DNA from 2 places in the Acetobacterium sp. KB-1 genome. Region 2 is predicted to be linked to the other one. Evidence: predicted binding sites of a transcription regulator. Region 2 holds the regulator's gene; the other holds the start of a gene.
What was found. Region 2 encodes NrdR, which represses ribonucleotide reductase genes. Its sites were predicted from a motif close to CACNANATNTNGTG; they were not measured.
Positions count from the first base shown of each region.

Region 1 (9,262 bases), 1.2 Mb from region 2:
AGAAGCCATTGAATGGGGACTAAATACTGATGGTCCTGCTGTTATTATTACCCGTTGGCCCTGTGTTCTGAAAAAATTCTCTGGCCAGGATAATGAAGAGTTCCCAATGGCCTTTAAGAAAGTTTGTTCCGTCGATGTTGATAAATGCATCGGCTGCAAAAAATGCCTGAAGTCCGGTTGTCCGGCATTGGCTTTTGATCGAGCCAATAAAAAATCGGGTATTCTAAAAGAAAGCTGTGTAGGCTGTGGTGTTTGTGCACAGATCTGTCCCAAACAAGCCATTACAGTAGAGGTGAGATAGAGATGGAAACAAAAAATATCGTATTAGTGGGAGTCGGCGGTCAAGGAACAATTTTAGCCGCTAAGCTTTTAACAACAGGATTAATGGAAGCCGGTTTTGATGTAAAGATGAGTGAAATCCATGGTATGAGTCAGCGCGGCGGCTCGGTTTCTTCATTGGTTCGTTATGGCGATGATGTCCAATCTCCGGTAATTGAAATCGGCAGTGCCGATATCGTCGTTGCCTTTGAAAAAATGGAAGGTCTGAGATCGCTGGAGTACCTCAAACCGACCGGCAAAATGATTGTCAATGACACCGAGATCTTTCCGCTTTCTGTCATCATTGGAGCGAACACTTATCCTGACAATATTTTAAATGAAATAGAAAAAAAGGTTAGTTTACGAGTGATGTCGGCAACAAAAATGGCAGAAGAACTCGGTAATTCAAAGGTAATGAATGTGATTTTGCTTGGTTCCATTATAAAATCGATGGGTTTAACCGATATTGATTGGGAGACGATCATTGCTCAAAATGTGAAAGAACAGTTTAAAGATCTTAATATCAAAGCCCTGCACGCAGGGATGGATGCTGTATAGAATGAAAAAAGACGATTCGAATTATAAGTTTTTTCAGCATACCTCCTGTGAGTACTTTCCTTGCCATAAGGTTGATGATTTAGAGGATTTTAATTGTCTGTTTTGTTATTGCCCGCTGTACGCCTTGGGTAACAACTGTGGTGGTCATTTTAGTTATACCGATAAGGGGATTAAAAACTGTAGTAAATGCAGCTTTCCACATCATCGCGAGCATTATGATGCGGTGTTGGAGAAATTAGGGCTGCTAATTGAACAACTCAGAACAACAAAAATATAATAGGTTAAAGGGGTAGAAAAATGTCGATAGTAATTGGAATTGTTTTTATTGTTGCAGCTTATTTAATCGGGAATCTAAATTTCGCTTATATTCTGGTAAAATTTTTAAAAAATGAAGATGTACGTAACTACGGCAGTGGCAATGCAGGAACAACAAATGTGCTTCGGGTGATGGGTAAAAATGTGGCTATTCCGGTGTTTCTTCTCGACGCATTAAAAGGCTGCCTGGTGATCGTTGTTGGTCGATATGCCTTAAGCCTAAACGAGATCTTTCTAATTTTGGGTGGGATTGCCGTTGTCGCCGGTCATAACTGGCCAGCTTTTCTTCAATTTCGCGGCGGAAAAGGTACTGCAACATCGTTAGGTGTTTTTCTTACCTATGATTGGGAAGTAGCTCTGATTGCCATTATGATTGGACTAATCATTTTGGCAATATGGAAAATGGTTTCCCTTACCTCGATGGTGGGCATGACCATGCTACCGGTTTTTACCCTGCTTCTAGGAAGAACTGTTACAGAAGTTATTTTCGCGATTGTATTATGTCTGTTTAGCATTTTTCAACATCGTAAAAATATTGGACGGATCATCCAGGGACGAGAAAGCAAAATTGGACAAAAAGTTAAAATGAAAAATTAGCTTTTTAGCACTCTATTTAACTACTATTTTAAAAGGCTCTGAGATGGGCCTTTTTACTTGCTTAAAGCGAGCGTTTAAAATCAATCTTTAAAAACATAAAAATACATTGTTAAACACTACATCTATGTTTATAATTAGAGTTGCAACCCAATATCATGTATATAATTTAGGAGGAAGAAATAAATTGAATCAAATAAATCAGCTGTTTAAACGAGTATTTACGAAAGAACTGGAAAATTCAAATAAAACTGTTTATGATCTGTTTCAGTGGCAAACTGTCGACGTTGTGTTAAAAAACTATCAAACTGGTGAAACCATTTATGAAATGAAAGATCTGGAATTTCCAGAACACTATTCTCAAAATGCTTGTAATATTATCGCAACAAAATACTTTAGAAGAAAAGGTGTTCCCAACCAATTCGGTTATGAACACAGCATGCGTGAAATTGCCGATCGTCTAGTCGGTTTCTGGACGGATGCCATTAAAGAAGAAGGACTAATCGATACGGATGAGGAATGGCAAATTTATTACGATGAACTGGTATATGCCTTCCTGATGCAGATGTGGGCCCCTAACTCACCTCAGTGGTTTAACACTGGTCTGATGCGAAGTTATCAAATTGCCGGTTCCAAGGATGATTTGTATTATTATGACGAAAAAGCCGAACAGGTGCTTGAATCAGAAGATCGATACACAAGAACTCAGGCTAGCGCCTGTTTTATCCTATCAATTGAAGACCGACTTCTTGGTGATCACTCTATTTCGGAGCACTATGTCAGTGAAACCAAATTATTTAAAGGTGGTTCTGGTGTTGGGACTAACTTCTCCAGCCTCAGAGCTGCTAATGAAGGCCTTACCAGTGGCGGGCAGTCATCGGGGATGATGAGTTTTCTCCAGGGACTGGATCGCAATGCCGGGGCCATTAAATCTGGGGGGACAACTAGGCGGGCGGCTAAAATGGTTATCGTTGACATTGATCATCCGGAAATTGATAATTTTATTAACTGGAAGGTAAAAGAAGAGCAAAAGGTCCGGGCACTGGGAAAAATGGGTTACGAGATATCCATGGATGGTGAAGCTTATCAGACTGTCAGTGGTCAAAACAGCAATAACTCAGTCCGTCTCAACGCTGAATTTATGGAAGCTGTTTTAAACCTGAAAAATGAACCAGATCATAAAATGAAACTCAAAGGCCGAGTTGATGATAAGGTTGATCGAGAAGTGCCCGTTAAGGAATTATGGAATCATCTTAATCAAGCCACCTGGGAATGTGCTGACCCAGGCATTCAATTTGATGATGTTTTTAATGCTTGGCATACATGCCCAGGGGGCGAAAATGGTAAAATCAACGAAAAAAACAACCGAATTAATGCTACCAATCCTTGTTCGGAGTACGCCTTTTTAGATGATACGGCTTGTAATTTAGCATCGATTAACATCTTCAAATTTTATAATCAGGAAGATAACAGCTTTTCACTTGATCACTACATTCACTTGGTTGGATTAATCCAATGCGCTTTGGAAGGTTCCATATACCACGGACAATTCCCAACCAAAGATGTTGCTCGAAAAAGTTATCTGTTTCGAACCACTGGTCTCGGCATCGCCAATGCAGCATCCTTGCTTTTAGCCATGGGATTTCCCTATGATTCAGCAGAAAGTCGTAATCTGATCGCCGCGATCACAGGTATCATGACCGGGACCTCCTACTATGTTTCGGGACTGATGGCGGGGAAAATTGGTGCTTTTCCAAAATATGAAATCAACGAACCCTATATGAAACGGGTCATTCGCAACCACAGTCGTGTTGCTGGCAGCCGAACTGACAGCTATGAAGAATTGCATTATGATCCGATTAAGATTAACCATGAGCTGCTACAAAAAATCGGCTTTAAAGATATCAGCAATCAATTAAAAAGAGCCTGGAAACTAGCGGAAGAAGCCGGTGATGCCTATGGCTATCGAAACGCCCAGGTGTCCGTCATCGCACCAACTGGAACCATTTCGTTTGCTATGGACTGCGGCGCTACATCGATAGAACCTTTTTATAATCATGTGGTTTTTAAAAAACTGATCGGCGGCGGGTCCATGGAGATTGTCAATCCAGTTATGGAAATGGCGCTTTATAATCTCGGTTACAGTGAAAAAGAAATCAGCGAAATCCTGACTTACTTACTTGAAAAAGACAGCCATGGCTATTTTTTACATGAAGGCGTAGCCGGTGCTCCTTATATCAAACCCGAACATTTGCCTGTTTTTGATAGTGCCAACACCATTTCACCAATGGGTCACGTCTTAATGGTCTCTGCCATCACCCCAATGATCAGTGGTTCAGTTTCTAAAACGGTAAATTTACCTAATGATGCATCAGTGGAAGATGTCGAGAATATCCATCTACTGGCTTATCGGACGGGGACCAAGGCAATAGCCATTTATCGAGATGCCTGCAAAGCTTCTCAGCCGTTAAGCTCGGGAATGGCAGACGATCGTGACAAGGCACTCGACGACTACTCTTATGCTGAGCTGCTTGCACTGGTAAAAGAAGGATCAACAAAAGCTCTGAACCGAGTCCGGCCCGAAGGCATGCGGCTCAGTCGAACCCATGCGGCAAAAATCGGCGATATCGAGCTCTATATTACCATCGGTTTTTATGAAGATGGTGGCATCGCTGAAATATTTGTCTCTACTGACAAAGAAGGAACGGTCGTCAAAGGATTACTGGCATCCTTATCCAAATCGATATCCAACATGCTTCAATACCATATCCCGCCCGATCAAATTTCTAAGATGCTCAGAGGGCAAAAATATGAACCATCTGGTTTTGTATCTCGCCATCCTTACATCAAATTTGCTTCATCAATTTCTGATTTGATTAGCAAAGTGATTGATATTGAACATGGTGATTTTTCAAACTGCCAGGTTAAACCCAAAAATTTTACTCTGATGAATAAGCAAAACATGGTAAAAAGCATCAGTGCTGATAATCCCATCCAGGATTACAATAAAGATGTAGCCAGCGAGGTATTATACGGAGAAACCTGCAGTCATTGTGGCAGTGACCGGATGATGCGCAATGGAACTTGCAAATTATGTCTGGACTGCGGGACAACCACAGGATGCAGTTAAGAATAAAAAAGATTTTGATGTTTTCCCATTGTTTGATATAATAATTAACTAGGATACACACCTTAGGAGATTTAGATGCGAGAAAAGATTAAAAATGCAACAACAATAGTAGTTAAAATGGGAACAACCTCAGTAACCCACGCTAATGGAACCCTGGATCTCCGAAAATTGGAAATCTTGGCTAGGGTTTTGACCGATCTTGAGAATAGTGGTAAGAAAATGGTGCTCGTCTCGTCTGGCGCCATCGGTGCCGGAATGAACCGGATGAAGCTGAAAGAGCGACCGAAAACCCTCAAAGAAAAGCAGGCTGCCGCTTCGGTGGGACAAGGCTTACTGATGCGTGTCTATCATAAATTATTTGATGAATATCACCAGACTGTGGGACAAATTTTACTGACAAAAGATGTTTTCAGCCACTCAATCAAGCGAAATAATGCTATGAATACCTTCAACGCCCTGATAGAAGGAGGAATCATCCCTATTGTCAATGAGAATGACTGTATTGCTACAGACGAAATCCAGGAAGAATGTTTTGGGGATAATGATATCCTTTCAGCAATGACAGCTGACCTGGTGGATGCTGACCTATTGATAATTTTGTCCGATGTGGCTGGTCTCTACGATGACAATCCGGTACTTAATAAAGAGGCCCAACTAATCAGAACAGTTCATCATGTCGATGGCCAAATTATGAAAAGCGCCGGAAGTAGCACCTCATGTCTGGGCACTGGAGGGATGATTACTAAACTTGGGGCAGCAAAATATGCCACTGATTGCGGTATCGATGTGATCATCGCTTCTGGTGAAGATTGTAAAACCCTTTATGATATTTTGGATGGCAAAGAGATAGGGACCATTTTCTTAAGTGATTAAAAAGTAACGCAAATCAATTTTAAATATGGAGGATTCTTATGTTAAAGAAAATATTCGTCGGATTTTCTGCCGTAGTTGCGGGAATGTTAATGGTTTTTGGTGGAATTTATTTTGTTGAAAAAAGAAAAGAAGAAGCAATGGGTGGAAAACTGATGCGGGTAAATTATAAATTCACTAAAGAATTCGAAGAATAAGGTTTGTCATGTCGAAAGTATTTATTTTTACAGCGTCGACCGGTGCTGGTCATAATTTGGCTGCTCAGTCGTTAAAAGAATCCCTGGACGAGGCTGGCTATCAAACGGAGGTTTATGATGCGTTTAAAGAGACGAATATCACCCTCGATCGTCTGATTACCAAAGGCTACCAGCAAATTGTGGTAAATGTACCCAAGCTCTACGAGCAAATGTACAATCAGTTCAATAATATGAATCGTTTCCAGCAGGGGATTTTTCAGGCTCTGACAAAGGTCATGAACCCTGATATTGTGCCACTGATCAATTCTGGAAAACCGGATTTAATCATTACCACTCATCCGTTCGTTACCAATGTATTAGGTACACTAAAAGAACATCACGCTTTTGATGTACCGGTGTTGTCCATCGTTACGGATTATAAGATTCATACCCTTTATCTGAAAAAAATGATTGACGCTTATGTTGTTGGCAGCGATTATACGAAACAGACGATGGTTGACAAAGGTGTTGCTGAAGAGATCATTTATCCCTATGGCATCCCGATACGGCAAACCTTTTTAAAAAACAACCATCTTGAACGTAAGGAGACCGCCAATGTGGCAGGCACGATCTTACTCATGGCCGGCAGTTTGGGCAGCAAACAAATGGAGAAAGCCTTTTCATCCTTGCTGAAGGTAAAAGAAAAAATCCGAATTATCGTTGTCTGTGGAAATAATGAAAAGATTGAAAAAGATATTAAAAATCTTTATGCCCAGGAAACAGATGATCAAAAAATCGTTGAAATTCACGGGTTTGTGAACAACGTGTCCGAGTTGATGGATGAGTCCGATGCTATCATTTCTAAGCCCGGGGGGCTTACTACAACGGAAGCGATTGTTAAAAACATCCCCATGATTATTCCGTTTTATTATCCTGGACAGGAAGAAGAGAACGCCGATTATCTTGTTGATGGGGGAATGGCCATCAAAGTAGATAAGATCAAAGATTTGACCTCGATGGTTGATTTTTTGTTTGAAAATAAATATATTATTAAGCGAATGTCAGAAAATATGTCAGAGGAAGCGCAAAAACGATCGATGAGTAAAACAATCGAACTCTGTAGAAACCTGATCGCCGATTATACTACTCGAAAGTCACTCACTGAGCCGCAACAGGATTCCTACAAAATCAAGGAAATAGAAGACCATTAAGAAGAGCAGGAGCAAAAATGAAAAAAGAAATGTCAAAAACTTATAATCCGAAGGAAGTCGAAGATCAAACCTATACCCGTTGGCAGGAAAAGGGATACTTCAAACCAGAGGTCAATCCTGACGGCAAGCCCTTTACCATTGTGATGCCCCCTCCAAACATAACTGGACAACTCCATATGGGCCATGCCTTTGATGGCACCCTCCAGGATGTTTTAACCCGATATAAACGGATGGATGGTTATTCAGCGTTGTGGTTACCAGGAACAGACCATGCCAGTATTGCTACTGAAGTTAAAGTCGTGGATAAACTCCGGCAAGAAGAAGGCAAAACTAAACAGGAAATTGGTCGAGAAGCTTATTTGGAGCGAGCGTGGGACTGGGCGTTGACCTACAAAACTCGAATTACCGACCAGCTAAAGAAACTGGGAGCATCTTGCGACTGGAGCCGGGAACGCTTTACTATGGATGAAGGCTGTAGTCAGGCGGTTAATGAAGCCTTTGTCAATCTTTATGAAAAAGGACTGATCTATAAGGGCAGCCGGATTATCAACTGGTGCACTACCTGTAAAACAGCACTATCTGAAGCTGAGGTTGAATACGCTGAACAACAGGGCCATTTATGGCACATCCGTTACCCGCTAACCGATGGTGATGGCTATTTGGTGGTTGCCACTACCCGTCCTGAAACGATGTTGGGGGACAGTGGGGTAGCTGTTCATCCGGAAGATGAGCGCTATCAACACTTGATCGGTAAAACCGTAAGTTTGCCATTACTCAATAAAGAAATCATCATTGTCGCTGATGACTATGTGGATATGAGCTTTGGAACCGGGGTAGTTAAAATGACGCCGGCGCATGACCCCAACGATTATGAGGTGGGACTCCGTCATCATCTGGAGCAAATTCGGGTACTTAACGATGATGGTACAATGAATGAGCTGGCCGGAAAATATGCCGGAATGGATCGCTATGACTGTCGCAAGGCGGTCGTCGAAGATCTAAAAGATTTGGGCCTGCTAGAAAAAATAGAAGAACATCAGCATAATGTTGGCGAGTGTTACCGTTGCTCAACAACTGTGGAAACCATGACTTCTGAGCAATGGTTTGTCAAAATGGAGCCGCTGGCGGGTCCGGCCCTAGATGCGGTACGCCACCACGAGACCGATTTCATTCCCGAGCGGTTTAATAAAATCTATTATAATTGGTTGGAAAACATCCGAGATTGGTGTATTTCCCGACAATTGTGGTGGGGACATCGCATTCCCGCCTATTATTGTGACGATTGTGGGGAGATGATGGTTTCTAAAGAAGCCCCTGAAAGCTGTCCCAAGTGTGGTTGCACCCAGCTTAGTCAGGATGAAGACGTCCTGGATACCTGGTTCAGTTCCGGCCTATGGCCGTTCTCAACCCTGGGCTGGCCGGAAAACACTGAGGATTTGAAAAAGTTCTATCCGACCACGGTGCTGGTCACCGGTTATGATATTATCTTTTTCTGGGTCGCCCGGATGATTTTTATGGGCCTCTTCGAAATGGGCGAAACACCCTTTAAAGATGTTTATATCCACGGTCTGGTGCGGGATTCGCAAGGCCGCAAAATGAGCAAGTCCTTGGGTAACGGCATCGATCCGCTGGAACTGATCGAAACCTACAGCGCTGATGCGCTGCGTTTTACCATCATCACTGGTAATTCCGCCGGCAACGATATCCGCTGGCAGGATGAAAAGGTGGAATCCAGCCGTAATTTCTTAAACAAGATCTGGAACGCTGCCCGCTTTGTTTTAATGAATCTTGATGAAGATATTATGGATAAAAAAGAGACCGCCATCGCCAATCTAGAAAACACTGATAAATGGATTCTCAGTCGGATGAACACCATCGTTACTGAAGTCAACCATAATATGACCAAGTATGAACTGGGCATCGCTGCTTCAAAAATTTATGATTTCGCCTGGAACGAATACTGTGACTGGTATATCGAGCTGGTGAAGCCACGGTTATATGGCGAGGAAGAGCAGACCAAGATCTCGGCTCAGTACACCCTGCGCGTGGTGTTGGATACGATCCTACGGTTACTCCACCCCTTTACGCCT
Region 1 covers NZ_CP030040.1:596,062-605,323, reverse strand. The annotation lists gene iorA (indolepyruvate ferredoxin oxidoreductase subunit alpha) at 1-301, shown strand, start outside; gene DOZ58_RS02850 (indolepyruvate oxidoreductase subunit beta) at 304-876, shown strand; gene DOZ58_RS02845 (cysteine-rich small domain-containing protein) at 878-1,153, shown strand; gene plsY (glycerol-3-phosphate 1-O-acyltransferase PlsY) at 1,174-1,788, shown strand; gene DOZ58_RS02835 (vitamin B12-dependent ribonucleotide reductase) at 1,973-4,915, shown strand; gene proB (glutamate 5-kinase) at 4,991-5,788, shown strand; gene DOZ58_RS02825 (stress-responsive transcriptional regulator PspC) at 5,827-5,982, shown strand; gene DOZ58_RS02820 (glycosyltransferase) at 5,991-7,172, shown strand; gene DOZ58_RS02815 (valine--tRNA ligase) at 7,190-9,262, shown strand, end outside.
Region 1: DOZ58_RS02835 (vitamin B12-dependent ribonucleotide reductase) is a predicted target of NrdR. The motif match lies at 1,935-1,948, and genes of this name have one in related genera.

Region 2 (9,262 bases):
ACCGTTGATTATGGTGCCTGGTGTTTAGCGGGCGAAATCTATATTAATAATGGTCAAGAAAGCATCTTGGTTTGTCGGGAAGATGAACTGGGTATTATCGGTCCTCATAATACCATGAATGCTCTGGCGGCTCTGACCCTGGCATATTTTTCAGGGGTTGAACTGGAAGTCATCGTCCGGGTTCTTAAAACCTTTGCGGGAGTGGAACATCGTCTGGAGTTGGTGGGCTGTTTTGACGGGGTGACCTACATCAACGATTCGAAAGGAACCAACACCAACGCCACTATTACGGCTGTCAATGCGGTAACAGAACCGATTATTCTGCTGGCCGGAGGCTATGATAAAAAAGAAGACTATTCCGAGCTGATGGCACTGGTGGCAAAGCGGGTCAAGCAGCTGATCGTTTTAGGCGTAACTGCGGATGATCTAATCAAAGCCGCTACGGCCAAGGGCTTTACGACCATCACCAAAGTTGACACCTACGAGGAAGCGGTTGCCCACGCAAAAGCGGTGGCCGTATCGGGTGACACTGTTTTGTTATCGCCAGCCTGTGCCAGTTGGGATATGTTTGATAATTATGAGATCCGAGGTCGAGTTTTCAAGCGATTGGTGACCGAAAATCAATAAAAATTCGAGGAGTGAACCATGAAAAATGGAAAAATAGATCGACCTTTTTTAATTGCCCTCCTGTTGTTGGCGGGCATTGGGGTAATTATGGTATTCAGTGCCAGCATGTACTCATCCACCATTAGTGGGGAAAAAGGTTATTCCCTGTTTTTAAAACAATTAGTATTTGTTATTCTGGGTGTGACAGTAATGGGAATCATGAGTAAGATTGATTACCGGGTTTACAAAAAATATTATCTTGTGGGCATTGTGATTTCTATTTTTCTTTTGATTATCGTTTTAATCCCCGGTATTGGCTTAAAGGTTAATGATGCCAGACGGTGGATTGATTTAAAAGTCACCACCTTTCAGCCTTCTGAATTAGCAAAGGTTGCCGTGATTCTTTATTTTAGCACCGTTATTTCTAGGAAACCCGGCATTATCAAAGAGAATATGCCGTTTTTGTTAAATTGTATGTTGCCCCTGGGGCTCATCTGCGGCCTGACCGCTATTGAACCATCTTTGAGTGCAGCTATGGCCATCGCCCTGGCCGCTTGTGGGGTCCTTTATTTTGGGGGCGTTGAATTTAAACTCTTTTATCCTTATCTGGGATTTGGGGTATTGGCAGTGGCTGGTTTAATGATCGCCGAACCCTGGCGACTGGATCGTTTTAATGTTTTTTTAGGAAAAGGTGGGTATGATTATCAGATATCCCAATCTCTCCTGGCAATTGGTACCGGTGGGATGTTTGGCAGAGGTCTGGGTAATGGAAAACAGAAATATCTGTTTTTGCCGGAACTGCAGAATGACTTTATCTTTGCCAATATCGCCGAGGAATTTGGCTTCGTGGGATGTTTACTTGTTTTAGGACTGTTTGCTTATGTAATCTGGCGGGGATTTCAAATTGCCCAGAAATCTCAGGATACCTTTGCCTATCTGTATACCAGTGGTGTGATGTTATTGCTGGCATTTCAGGTATTGGTGAACATTGGCGTTGCATCAGCGATCATCCCGGTAACTGGGATGGCCTTGCCCTTTATCAGCGCGGGTGGTTCCTCGATGGTTATTTTGTTTGCGATGATGGGCCCAATTCTAAATATCTCCCGAACTGTAGACCTTGGCAAGAAACTGGAACCAAACAAGAAAACCATGCATAACAAGAAAAAGATTGTGAGGTAGATTGTGAAAATACTCATTGCAGCAGGTGGAACCGGAGGGCATATTTATCCGGGATTAGCGATTGCTGAAAAAATAAAAACTGAAAATCCCGGGGCTGAAATTGTCTTTATTGGATCGATGGTGGGGATGGAAAAAAACATCATTCCTCAGTATGGCTATCCGATTGAGTATATCCGGGTCCGGGGATTTGAGCGAAAGGCCTCATTAGAAACACTGGCAGCAATTAAGGGGATTTTTGACGGGCTTAGCGATGCCAAAAAATTAATTAAAAAGCATCAACCGGATCTGGTGATTGGAACCGGAGGGTTTACCGCGGGACCGCTCCTCTTAATTGCCAGCCGACGAAAAATAAAAACAATGATTCATGAACAAAATGCTTATCCCGGGAAAACAAATCTGATGTTGGGGACCCGGGTAAATCGGATTGCCATCAGTTTTAAAGAGGCCGAAAAATATTTCCCCCAGGAACGGACTTTTCTGGCGGGAAACCCGGTGCGATCGGACTACCATCAGATTGACCGAAGTGAATTGCGAAAAAACCTGAATCTGTCTGACACCCAGAAAATGATTTTAATTATGGGCGGAAGCCAGGGCGCTGGTTCCATCAATCAGAGTGCCCTGTCTCTGATTGCGTCCTATAAAGACCAAGACGATCGGGTTATTTATCATTTAACCGGAAAAGATCAATATGAATCGATTAAAAAAGAAGTCGATCACCTGGGGCTTTCACCATCTGGTCATGTTTTTGTTGATGCTTACAGCAATGAGGTGCACCGCCTTTTAGGAGCTGCTGATCTGGTAATTAGCCGTTCCGGAGCAATGTCAGTGGCGGAAATCCAGGCGGTGGGTGTACCTTCAATTCTGGTTCCCTACCCGCTGGCAGCCGGCAATCATCAGGAATTCAATGCCCGGGTGATTACCGATCCGGGCGGTGGTGTTCTCATTAAAGACAAAGAACTGACGGGGGCGCGACTGATTCAAACTGTTGAGTCGCTATTAGAAGATGAGAAAAAATGTCAGATGATGAGCCAGATCACTAAAAAACAAAGCATCATTAATGCCGGAGATCGGATTTATGCACAAATAAAAAAATTAATGGAGAATGAATGAAACGATCAAAGAAAAAAAACTCCAGCGAAAAGAAGATAAGGAAACTTCAAAACCTCGAGCCGACAAAGCAAGAGCTCAGGGAACAGCGTCGACGACAGCGAAAAGCAAACAAGCGCAAACGCATCATGAAAGGCTTAGTAACCATGTTGATCATTCTGGGAATAATCGGGGCTATTGGTTTCGGTGTTTACCAGGCGGTTAATTTGGGTATATTTAACGTGACTGAAATTGAAGTGGTTGGGAATGAAATTGTTGATGCGCAGACGGTCGTTGAGGCCTCAGGAATTAACGTTGGGGAGAGTATTTTTTTGATCGATGTCAATCAGGCAAATTATAATATCAATGCCTTGATGAATTTGGATGAACTGGAAATTTCTAAGATTATGCCAAACAAAATTCTCATCCGAATGGTCGAATCAGCACCAATTTGTGCGGTGAATTATGATAACAAAGTCTACTATCTGTCGGAAGACAAAACGCTGATTGAAGACGGCGAATACCTGAGAAAAACAGATATACCGCTGATTTTTGGAAGTGATGAGGTTACCATAACAGAAATTGGTAAAGAAGTAGTGGTTGAACCCTATTGGCGTTTTGACACGATTATGAATATTCTTAGAGATTTGAAAAAAGATAGCAACCTGGAAAAAATATCCGAGGTACGGATGACAGAAGTAAACACCTATGAAATTGTGACAAAAAACGGCACCGTTTTTATTCTATGGGATTATAATAATTATATTGACAACAAGGCCTATATCCAAAATAATCTGGATAAAAATACCAGTAATATGATTATTAATCTGGCAGTGGGAACAAAGCCAGTCATCAAACCGCGCTAAAAATAAAGAATGAGTGAGCGATTCATAAAACATTTGGTCTGATTCTAAAATATTGAGCGTTATTTTACTTAATTTATTATTCAATAGTTGAAAAATTTGTAAATAAAGGTTAATATAAAGAAAGAAAGGGGTGAACATTTCTTTAACTTACAAATAGGGGGAAGAAGTGTTATTAACGATGAAAAAACAACTGAAACGAATCCAATGTTCAGGAAAAAAGATACAAACGATCAATTTTAACGAGAAAGCTGTTTAGTAAGAGGAGGAATAAAAGTGTTTGAATTAGATGGGAATTACGATAATTTTGCAAAAATTCGTGTTATCGGTGTCGGTGGTGGTGGAAACAATGCCATTAATCGAATGATTGAAGCCGGGATGAAGGGTGTGGATTTTATTGCTATTAATACCGATAAACAAGCTCTTGCCTTGGCTTTATCTGAAAAAAAACTTCAAATCGGGGAAAAAATTACCCAGGGACTTGGTTCCGGGGGGAATCCCGAGATTGGTCAGAAAGCGGCCGAGGAAAGCAAAGACGCCATTGCTGACATGATTAAAGATACCGATCTGTTGTTTTTAACAGCTGGTATGGGTGGCGGAACCGGTTCCGGAGCGGCTCCGATTATTGCAAAAATCGCTAAAGACCTGGGAATTTTAACCATTGGTGTCGTCACCAAACCGTTCTCTTTTGAAGGACGGGTACGGATGCGTAATGCCCAGATTGCCAGTGAGTTTTTACAGGAAAATGTTGACTCTCTGGTAACAATCCCCAATGACCGACTGCTAAGAATGGCTGATAAATCAACCTCTCTGAAAGACGCCTTCAGGTTAGCTGATGATGTGTTGCTCCAGGGTGTGAAAAGTATCTCAGATCTAATCGCCATGCCAGGACTGATTAGCCTTGACTTTGCCGATGTTAAAACGATTATGAAAGATACCGGACTGGCTCACATGGGTGTTGGTCAAGCAAGTGGAGATAACCGTGCCGAAGAAGCCGCCAAACAGGCAATTCTTAGTCCGTTGCTGGAAACCCAGATCGACGGAGCAACCGGGGTATTACTTAATATTACGGCTGGCGAAGATCTTTCATTATTTGAAGTCGATAAAGCTGCCAGCATTGCCAGAGAAGCGTCAGATCCCGATGCCAACGTTATTTTTGGTGCGACCATTGATGAATCTTTAGGAGATGAAATCAAAATTACCGTTATTGCGACAGGATTTTTGTCCGGTGGTGAAAAAGAAAAGAAAGCTGTTATTAAAAAAGTTGTCAAGAGTGCCAGTGATTCAGTTGGTGAATTTTCAATTCCAGATTTCTTGACTCAAGAATAATACCGATGAAGTGTCCGTATTGTGCATTTGATGACAGCAAGGTTGTTGATTCGCGGCCATCCGAAGAAGGAACAATGATCCGCAGACGCAGGGAGTGTAATAAGTGCAATAAACGTTTCACGACCTACGAACGGGTTGAAAATATACCCCTGATTGTGGTTAAAAAAGGTGGCCAGCGAACAGCCTTTGATAAAAATAAAATATTCAATGGAATGATTAAGGCCTGTGAAAAACGACCAGTTTCCATTGATGCCATTAAAACGGTGGTGGATGATCTGGAACGACGCTTATATCAAGGCGAAATGAAAGAGGTACCATCTTCGCTAATTGGTGAGCAGGTAATGGCAGCCTTAAAGACCATGGATCAGGTCGCTTATGTGCGTTTTGCTTCCGTCTACCGACAATTTAAAGATGTCGCTTCGTTTATGGATGAGTTGGAACGATTAATTTCAGAAAAACAGGCCGAGGGTTCCCATGAAACAGTATGAAAAAACCGTGAAAAGTGAAGTCATCTATGATGGACGGATTGTCAAACTGCGCGTTGATGAGGTAAAACTACCAAATGGCAGTTTTTCCAAACGGGAAATTATCGAACATCAGGGGGCAGTCGCCGTTTTAGCTGTTAAAGATGGACAGATGATCTTTGTGAAGCAATACCGGATTGCCAGTCGGCAGCTGCTGACTGAAATTCCGGCTGGTCTGCTGGAACTTGGGGAAGATCCTGAAGCTGCAGCGATCAGGGAATGCCGGGAAGAAATCGGTTATCGACCGGTTAATCTTTTTAAGCTGGGAGACTTTATCCCCACCCCGGGTTATTGCTCAGAAAAAATCGCTTTGTTTAGCGCCACAGAATTTATGTGGGACCCTTTGAAAGAGGACCCGGATGAATTTATCCGAGTTGTTAAAATACCAGTAAGGACAGCCCGAACGCTGTTTATTAACGGACAGTTCATTGATGGCAAAACCGTCGCAGCGCTGGGTTATTATTTTTCCATTGCCGCAAGAAGGTCGATAGCAGAATAGAAATAATGTTCAATGAGGATAGATGGTTTATTTGATGCAGAGCATTAGAATAAATCATCTATTTTGTATTATGTGTTAAAGCGTGATGCATTAGATAAACGAAAACGACAAAAATGAATTGGTTTGAAGCCAGTTACCGAATCAAACTTTCGGTCTGGTAAAATCAGGTGTGCAACACTGAAAAAGAGGTAAAAGATAATGTTTAATTTTACACCGGACTATTTTTATAGTTTAATATTAAGCCTTCCGGGGATACTGATTGCCATTAGTTTTCATGAAATGGCCCATGGTTATGCCGCTGATTCAATGGGGGATCCTACTCCCAAAAATGCCGGACGGTTAACCCTGAATCCCCTTAAACACATCGATCCTTTGGGGTTTATTTCGATGCTGTTATTCCGCTTTGGCTGGGCAAAGCCAGTGCCCGTGAATCCTGGAAATTTTAAAGAACGTAAAAAAGGGATGATTGTGGTTGCATTGGCAGGGGTTCTTACGAATCTATTGTTGGCTTTTTTTGGAATGGCAGCTTATTTGGCAGTGGTACCGCTAAACAATGAAGTGTTGATGACGGTCTTGCAATATGTTTACATTTATAACATTATGTTTGCTGTTTTTAACATCATTCCGATTCCGCCTTTGGATGGATCTCAGATTCTGGTCTTGTTTTTACCGCCTAAAGCACTGATGACCTACTATAAGTATCAGCGCTACGGTATGATTGCGATCTTTATTTTGGCTTTTACCGGTTTGTTGGGAATTATTATCAATCCTGCAATTAATGGCATTGTGAATTTGTTTTCAGCAATACTACTGCCAATTTTTAATCTGATCTGGTCTTAGCTTATGGCATATGCAGTGAGTCTGGATGGCTATGAAGGGCCGCTCGACCTATTAATCAATTTAATCCAGAAAAGCAAGATCGATATTTACGATATTCCCATTGCAACGATTACGAATCACTATCTAATGCAGATTAGAACCTGGCAGGATATGGATATGGATGTCGCCAGTGAATTTATTGTGATGGCCGCCAGACTGCTCGAAATTAAGGCCAGAGCATTGCTACCTAAAAATGAAGATGAGCAGGAAGACCCAGAAGATCTTAAGGCAAAACTGATTCGTCAATTGGTTGAGTATAAGATTTTTAAAGAGATCAGTCGATATTTTCAAACCCGGGAACAGGTTGAGCGCTGCGCCATCTATAGAGATCCGGAGTACATCCCTCAGAATACCGAAGAAGTGCCTCTGGTCATCGATCCCTATTCGCTTGAACAATGCTTTAAACGGCTGTTGTTTCAGAAAGAGGAAGAATTGGAGGCAATCGCGCCACCGCAGAAGATTATTCGGGAATTGTTCAGCATTGAAGAAAAAATCGCTGAAATAACCGCGGTTCTGGTTCAAGCCGGAACCGCCGGGGTCAGCTTTTCAGAGCTGCTCCGGCCGGATATATCCCGGGAAGAGGTGGTGGTAACCCTGCTATCACTTTTGGAAATGGTTAAGACCAGTGGTTTGCGGCTGCTTCAAAATCGGGTATTTATAGATTTTCAGATTCAACAGGAGGTGGACAACAATGAACAGTGATGAACTGGCTGGGATCATCGAAGGCATTCTTTTTGGGGCTGGAGAAGGGGTTTCCATGACCGAACTGTGTCGATGCCTGGATAAACCGGTATCGGAAGTGCAGTTCGCGATGGAAATACTTAAACAGGATTATCAATCAAAAGCACGTGGTATTCGTCTGGTTCAGATTAAGGATACCTATCAGCTTTCCACAAAACCCGACTATTACGGGTATATCAAAGAAATTACCAGGCATCAGGAAAAAACCGGTTTATCCCGGGCGGCACTCGAAACCCTGGCGATTATTGCCTATCGCCAGCCCGTTACCCGGTTGGCCGTTGATGAACTCAGAGGAGTAAGTTCCAGCAGTGCCATTCAGCGCTTGCTGGATCGGGGACTGATTTGTGACAGTGGTCGTCTGGAAGCCCCGGGACGGCCGATTCTCTATAAAACAACCAATGCCTTTTTAAAAACCATGGGCTTCACAAGTCTCAAAGAGATACCGGAATTTGAGGTTTTTTCGCAGGGCAAACAGGAAAGTTTTAATCTGGAGTTGCTCAATCATCAATCAGAAAACAAAGACACCGCCAATGAAGAACAATTGGCCGAGATGCTAAAAAAAACCATGGGAGAGGCCCAAATATTGGAGGCCGCCCAGTGAGAATTCAAAAATATATGGCTCAATGCGGGGTCGCATCGCGGCGAAAATCGGAAGAACTGATTAAGGCGGGAGTGGTTAGGATCAACGGTGTTACCATTTACGAACCGGGTTTTCCGGTTGATCCTAAAAAAGATCAAATTATCGTCTCGGGGAAAAAATTAAACGAAGCCGTAAAAGTATATATCATGGTTAATAAACCCAAAGGGGTTGTATCAACTTCTGAAGATACCCATGGTCGCCAGCGGGTACTGGATCTGGTACCGATAAACGAGCGGCTTTATAGCGTTGGACGATTGGATATGGATACGGAAGGGCTACTGTTACTGACAAATGACGGTGACCTGACCTTCTATTTGACTCACCCCAGTCATGAGTTTGAAAAGACCTATGTGGGTCGGGTTAAAGGTTGTCCGGATGAAAACAGTCTGGAATCTTTCCGCCATGGTATGGTGATCGAGGATTACCGCAGCGCCCCGGCAGCTATTAAGATTTTAAAAATGGATCGGGATACCAGTTTGCTGGAAATGCGGATTCACGAAGGCAAGAAAAGACAGATTCGTAAAATGTGTGCCGCAATGGGCCACCCGATTATTGATTTAAAGCGGGTAGCCATGGGAAATCTGACCTTGGGGCGTTTAAAGCCGGGTGAATGGCGGTATTTAAATAATGACGAAATTATTTATTTAAAAGGAGAAAAGAAATGGTAAAGATAGGATTTCCAAAAGATTTTAGTCAAATTCAGGCATTGTTCCCAGAAAAAGAAAAAGAACGGGACTTGTACATTGTGGCCGAGGATACAGCCAAATCTGAAATTCTGGGTGCGGTGCGTTTTTTTTATGGGGCAGAACAGGTTGATATTTACGAGATGATCATGACCGTGAAGGGCGATCAGGGCATGGCTATTTTTGATGGAATAATCAGAACGCTGCTTTATAAAATGGCTGAAGATGGATGT
Region 2 covers NZ_CP030040.1:3,414,426-3,423,687, forward strand. The annotation lists gene murD (UDP-N-acetylmuramoyl-L-alanine--D-glutamate ligase) at 1-627, shown strand, start outside; gene ftsW (putative lipid II flippase FtsW) at 646-1,785, shown strand; gene murG (undecaprenyldiphospho-muramoylpentapeptide beta-N-acetylglucosaminyltransferase) at 1,789-2,895, shown strand; gene DOZ58_RS15725 (cell division protein FtsQ/DivIB) at 2,892-3,737, shown strand; gene ftsZ (cell division protein FtsZ) at 4,011-5,063, shown strand; gene nrdR (transcriptional regulator NrdR) at 5,069-5,551, shown strand; gene DOZ58_RS15740 (NUDIX hydrolase) at 5,538-6,086, shown strand; gene DOZ58_RS15745 (site-2 protease family protein) at 6,285-6,926, shown strand; gene DOZ58_RS15750 (ScpA family protein) at 6,930-7,667, shown strand; gene scpB (SMC-Scp complex subunit ScpB) at 7,657-8,307, shown strand; gene DOZ58_RS15760 (pseudouridine synthase) at 8,322-9,014, shown strand; gene DOZ58_RS15765 (hypothetical protein) at 9,008-9,262, shown strand, end outside.